Regions from separate parts of the Arsenophonus sp. aPb genome, predicted to be linked through region 1. Evidence: predicted binding sites of a transcription regulator. Region 1 holds the regulator's gene; the other holds the start of a gene.

Region 1 (3,439 bases):
TTCATCTATTTTCCTTAGTAATAATTTCATCAATTAATTTTACTGTATTATCAATAACCTCAATTAATGGTGGCTTAATATCGATGACATACACATCTTTTTCATCATTACTAGGTACTTCTAAAGTGTCAAACTGAGAGACTAACATATTTGGTTTGAAAAAATGATTTTTACGCTTTTTTAATCGGCCTTCTATTAACTGAAAGTCTCCTTCAAGATAAAGAAATGACAGATGTTGGTTTCCGTTTCTTAAAATATCTCGATATTTTCTTTTCAAAGCGGAACAAACAATTAAAGAAACACTATTTGTTCTTTGCATAGCAAAAATAGCATCACTCAATGCCTTAAGCCAAGGCAGTCGATCAGAATCATTCAAAGCATGGCCATCCGACATCTTTTTAATATTGGCGCGAGGATGCAAAAAATCACCATCTAAAAACGCTGCTCCTGTTTTCTGAGCGATCCCACTCGCAACTGCAGATTTACCACTACCAGATACCCCCATAAGTATAAAAACATGGTGTATTTTTTTGGTATCACTCATTAAAAACTCCGTTAAAAAATCAGGCAATATATAAAATGTTACTGATAATTATCAGTTATAAAAAAATAATATAATAGATTTGTGATAGGAATCTCAGTAAAGAGGAAGATCTGATCGCAAGTAAAACTCGTTATCAATTTTATAGCTCTCAATATAAGCAGAAATAATTTATATTAATTCCACTAGCTAGTTGAAATTAATCATCTTAATTACTACTCACAATACCATTCCATTTTCCAATTAAGTATCCGTTTCTAACAATAGAAAATAAAAAAAACATTATTAGAAAATAGTAAAAGATATTATTTATTTTAGAACTATGGTAGATAACAAAAAGTATAAATATGATAATATCATTATTATAATGATCTTCACATTAGGATAATTCATGACAAAGCAAGATCAGGAAAAAATATTGTCCCAAGCAAAGAAAATATGTCAAGCGCGTAATGTACGTTTAACGCCACAAAGAGAAGAGGTATTGCGCCTTATAGCAGCCCAACCTTGTGCTATTAGTGCTTATGATTTGCTGGACCTACTTAGAATTTCTGAACCTCAAGCTAAACCACCCACCATTTATCGTGGCCTAGAATTTCTCTTAGAACAAGGATTTATTCACAAAATAGAATCAACAAATAGCTATGTTATTTGTCATCATTTTGAGGATCCTAAACATACTTCAGTTATGTTAATTTGTGACAGTTGCGGCAGTGTTGCCGAAAGTAATGGTCAGACAGTAGAAACCGCTATTATAAAATTAGCCAAACAGACTGGTTTCCAGTTATCCCATACCGTTGTTGAAAGCCATGGGCTATGCTCACCTTGCTACAAAATCGAGAAAAAATCGTGTTAAAGCTCTGCATTACTAGGGTTAAATAGAGATACAAAGGCCAGTTGTTCATCCAACCGGCCTTTATTAAATAATCAATAAAATTTAAAATAACTTACTTAATACCAATTAATTACAAATCAAACAAAATTAGAAAATAATAATATTGTACTCAATAAATTAAACTGAATTTACTTAAAAATTAATTATATGTAAAATGATTAAAATAAATCACTATTACGAATAATACCAACAGCAAGCCCTTCAATAGTTAAGTTTTGTGTCCGCAAATCCACAATAATTGGCTCAAATTCAGGATTTTCAGCAATTAATTCGACTTTACTACCCGCTTGCTTAAAGCGTTTAACCGTCACTTCATCATCAATACGTGCAACAACAATTTGCCCATTATGTACCTGCTGTGTTTTATGTACAGCGAGTAAATCACCATCGATAATTCCAATGTTTTTCATGGACATACCATTAACACGTAATAAAAAATCAGCACTAGGTCTAAAAATAGTGGCATCAATCCGATAGTGGCTTTCGATATGCTCTTGGGCAAGTAATGGCTCTCCCGCCGCAACCCGACCTATAAGTGGTAATCCTTCATCCTCATTTTCTTCTTGTAGTAGCCGGATACCGCGAGAAGCACCAGAAACAATTTCAATAACGCCTTTACGCGCCAATGCCTTTAAATGTTCCTCTGCTGCATTTGGTGAACGAAAACCTAAACTTGAAGCAATCTCAGCGCGTGTGGGAGGCATACCCGTTTGCGAAATGTGTTCACGCACCAGATCATAGACCTGCTGCTGCCTCAACGTTAATTCTTTCATTTCGCCCCCTATTATTGGCATTCGCACATTGTCACTGTAAGTATATACAGTTATATGAAGATTTTAAACTGATAAATGTGTAAAACCCTATTTTTTATAACTGGCTCACGAAATAATGATTACCAATCACAACTGCCCAAATAAAAATAGCTAACCAAATTGAAACAAAAACAGCCGCTGAGCCTATATCTTTTGCTTTACCAGAAAGTTCATGTAATTCTGTACCAATCCTATCAACCACTGCTTCAATCGCACTATTTAATAATTCAACAATGACTATTAATACTACTGAACTTATAAGTAATAACCGTTCAATCCATTGCACATCAAGGAAAAAAGCCACAATAATGGCGATAACCACCATAATTGCTTCTTGTCTAAAAGCCGCTTCACTCTTCCAAGCTGATTTTAACCCTTTCAGCGAATAACCTGTTGCTTTAATAATTCGGGCTAGTCCCGTTGTTTGGTTTGCCATAAAATTTACTCTCTAGATACAGTTATATATGGGATTTAGTATAATTATTATCTTTTAAACAGATATTAATTACTATTTCTGATATGCTTGGGTAGGATTCTAATAAGAGGCTATCGCTCACCTATGTCATTTTGGCGTAAAATTTACTATAATCTATTAGATTTACCAATGAAATTATTGGTAAAAAGTAAACTCATACCAGCAGATCCAATTAAAGAATTGCGTCTTGATACGACACGTCCTTTTCTATATGTATTACCTTATCATTCTAAAACGGACTTATTGACGTTACGTCAACAATGCTGTTCTATTGGCTTACCTGATCCACTCGATCCGATTGAAATAGACGAAATTAAATTACCTGCTTATGTCTTTATTGATGATGGCCCACGTGTCTTTCGTTATTATTCGCCAGATCCACGTAAAGATTCAGTAAAAACATTTACGGCTTATCTTGATCTTCATTGCCATAATCCCGAACTAAACATTCAGATGCTACCCGTATCAGTGATGTTCGGTCGAGCGCCTGGTCGAGAAGGCCACTCCCCAGCACCACCATTACGTCTACTTAATGGTATTCAAAAATTCTTTGCCGTTATCTGGTTAGGACGTGACAGTTTTGTTCGTTTTTCACCTACTGTCTCTTTACGCCAAATGGCTAGGGAATATGGTACGGATAAAATTATTGCCAACAAACTTGCTCGGGTCGCCCGCATTCACTATTCACGGCAACGATTAGCAGCAGTTGGCCCCAA
Region 2 (3,439 bases), 1.5 Mb from region 1:
GAGATAACAGTGTCGATTATCGCATTGCTCGTCGCGACGCCCATATAAATGACGCGGAACTGGTTTCTGTATTATCAGATATGCTTGCCAGAACGAAAACTAATAGTATTTCGCCAGAAAAAATTTTTAGATTACTCTGTCTTAATCACAGTATGTTAAGTTATATTTCAGCCCTGGGAGCACATAGGGAACAACTTAATAATCAAACTATTTTATCTATTCTTGATAATACAATCGCCTATATTGAATCGGCGTTGAACTTTGCCTTATTGAATAATCAAATAGTCAAAGAGTTAAATAACCCATTAATTCAACGCTTCCAAACAATACAATTAGGAGAAAATAACAAAGAACAACTTATTGTTGAGCAATTATTATTATTAATTAATCTGTTGCCAGAAATCACCTCTCTAATTGTTTTTATTAACCAACAAGAGCCAAATTGAAATAGTTTTAATTAGCAAAGTTTTTAACTTAAAACTGACCATAAAATCATTTTCTTGGTGTATTTCCTTACGTAAGGCTATTGTACCAAGTAATTAATTCAATTTTTATGGACTCAGGAAGTACTGCTATATGATAACCTTCGATAGCACCAGCTAATTCAAATAGTAACTTAATACTCAAATTCACTTTCTTCTGTCTTAATTTTAAATAGCAAGCTTTAGCACCTAACATTTTCAAATAGCCTACATCGCTAATTCCAACTTTTCCTAATGCTCTTTCTATTGACATATTCATATTAGGCAAGTCTTTGATCCTGATATGTAAAAGCTGTTTTTGAGATAATTCTTCTACTGCTGCTTTATAAGCTAGATCAATGTAATAGCATAAAAGTAAATTATCATTCCAAAGCATCTCGTTGATAAAAAAATATTTTAATATAAGGGGAACACCTTTCTTGGTGTAAACCAATTTTTGCAATCCAGATACTTCAAATTGAAGTTCCGCAAATAAACAACCTCGTAGATAAAACTTGCCGTCCAATACCTGTCCAATAATGACATGATTGACTAGAATACGATAACCACCAAAATGCGGTTTTTGTTTTATATGGCCATAATTTTCCATTAGCCTTTGCAAATAAGAAAAACAAGAATCAAATAAAAGCATAATTGCCACTCTCCATGTGAACGCTCACAAATCTAATATTTTTATATTTCTCCATATTTTAATCAGTTAAAATAGCAAGAAAATTTATTAAGTTATTTCACCCACTTTAAGAACCTCTATGTTATTGCAAAACCTCATATACTAAAGGCGACGAACAAAACCTTAAGCATCGTTTAATATTAAATTAAATATAGCCAAATAAATATCTTACCAATTACAAAACATAACTTAGCTACTACCGTTTATATTTAATATTTATAATAAATAAATCGTATCCTATATCCATTTAAATCATTAATAGTTAATAAAAATATTCAACTTAACAGGTAAAATAGAAAAATACGCCATCTTATCCAAACTGCAACAATTAAGTGTTCAATTAAGCGAAAAAGTTAATTTTTTGCGAAGCGCTTTGTAAAAATTGGCTTGATATTATATGAATACACGATTACTGTATACATATACAGTATTAAGCTGAGGCCAATATGAATAACGACTTATGTAATTACCCAATAAAAATAAAAAATCAACGTAATAATGTCCAAAATGTACTATTACCAAATTATAGAAATGTGTCAATTTATCCAAACGGCGCAGTTAATGAATGGGTATATAATGAAAATAATCCTATGGTTGAAGTCCTTCTAACATCACTATTACACAGACTTAGCGATGAATCTCGTTGGCTATTATGGCTAAATCCTAACCGAAAATTAAGCCGTAATTGGTTGATTAATTCAGAGCTACCATTAAATAAAACAGTACAAATAAATTCACTAAGCCCAGAAATGAGCGTTGCTGCCATGATAAAAGCGTTATCTAGCGGCAACTGTAGTATTGTCTTAGGATGGTTACCAACTTTATCACAATCATATTTACAGCATTTAGAGCACGCAGCACAGATAGGAAACAGCATTGGCTTTGTTATGCGGCCTCAAAAAACAAATTGCCCCGGCGGACATCCTAATCAACTAAAAATTCATTCTAATTATTATCACTAGTCTAGATTAGGATTATTCCTAATCTGTTTGATGGGTTGTAAACCACAATAGACAAAAACAAAAAAAAATAATATAAATCATTTGGTTAATTGATTAATCATGGCAATATAGTTATAAATTATATCTATAATTCACCGATTGCCTTTTAAAAAGTTAATGAGATTAATGTTTCCTCTACTTGTAACTTTCGAAGTTCGTTGTAGACTTTACAACGTTAAGGTAGTGCTTTGATTCTACTTTTTATTTGAAGATTACTTAGGCAGATAAAGTAGAGACGAAGATAGTAGAGCGTAATAACTTAACAAGTATTTTAAACCATACGGCTTATAAAAAAGCTCAAGAAGCTGATGCCTATATTGGATGATAACGAGGCGTAAAATGAAAAAGATAGCTATCGCAGTAGCAGTAGCAGTGGCAGCTTTCGCAACTGCAGCCCAGGCAGCACCCAAAGATAATACCTGGTATACCGGTGCTAAATTAGGTTGGTCACACTTTGAAGATACAGGCTTTCACCCTTACGGTGAAAATGTTGGAAGTGGTAAAACTAAGCGCGATCAACTAGGCGCTGGTGCCTATCTTGGTTACCAACATAATCAATATCTCGGTTTTGAATTAGGTTATGACTGGTTTGGCAGAATGAAATATTCTGGTCAACCAAATAACGGTAGCCTGAAATCAATGGGTGTTCAATTAACCGCTCGTCTAAGCTATCCACTTACAGACGAATTAGATGTTTATACTCGTCTAGGTGGTATGGTATGGCGTACTGACGCAAAAGCAAACGTAGCCGGTCAAGATTCCTTCAAAGAGCATGACACTGGTGTTTCTCCAGTTTATGCGCTAGGCCTTGAATATGCTATTACCCCAGAATGGGCAACTCGTTTAGATTATCAATGGGTTAGCCATATTGGCGATAAAGATTCACTGTCTGTTCGTCCAGATAATGGAATGTTGAGCGTTGGTGTTGCATATCGATTCAATCAAGAGCCTGCTCCCGTAATTGTACCAGCACCAGCACCAATCGAAAACAAACGTTTTACTTTACGTTCTGATGTTTTGTTTGAATTCAATAAACATACATTGAAACCAGCAGGTAAAGTTGAACTTGATAAGTTGTATAGTGAACTAACTAATCTTGATCCAACTCAAGGTCGTGTTATGGTTCTTGGTTATACCGACCGTATTGGTTCACCATCCTACAACAAACCTTTATCTCAAAAACGCGCACATGAAGTTATGAGCTATTTGATTTCTAAAGGTATCCCAGCGAATGCAATTAGTTCACAAGGCCGCGGGGAAGAAAATCCAGTAACCGGTAGTACTTG

Evidence for each region. The regulator LexA, encoded in region 1, represses DNA repair genes until DNA is damaged. The targets are predictions, from matches to a motif close to TNCTGTATGTACATACAGNA.
Region 2: the regulator LexA is predicted to act here: its motif matches at 1,563-1,582, upstream of sulA (SOS-induced cell division inhibitor SulA).

Annotation. Positions count from the first base shown of each region.
Region 1 is NZ_CP123499.1:2,931,029-2,934,467, forward strand. Features, by position in the region: gene gntU (gluconate transporter) at 1-5, opposite strand, end outside; gene gntK (gluconokinase) at 2-544, opposite strand; gene zur (zinc uptake transcriptional repressor Zur) at 933-1,397, shown strand; gene lexA (transcriptional repressor LexA) at 1,595-2,209, opposite strand; gene QE177_RS13160 (diacylglycerol kinase) at 2,304-2,684, opposite strand; gene plsB (glycerol-3-phosphate 1-O-acyltransferase PlsB) at 2,808-3,439, shown strand, end outside.
Region 2 is NZ_CP123499.1:1,228,254-1,231,692, reverse strand. Features, by position in the region: gene yccS (YccS family putative transporter) at 1-446, shown strand, start outside; gene QE177_RS05405 (TfoX/Sxy family DNA transformation protein) at 514-1,113, opposite strand; gene sulA (SOS-induced cell division inhibitor SulA) at 1,599-2,114, shown strand; gene ompA (porin OmpA) at 2,493-3,439, shown strand, end outside.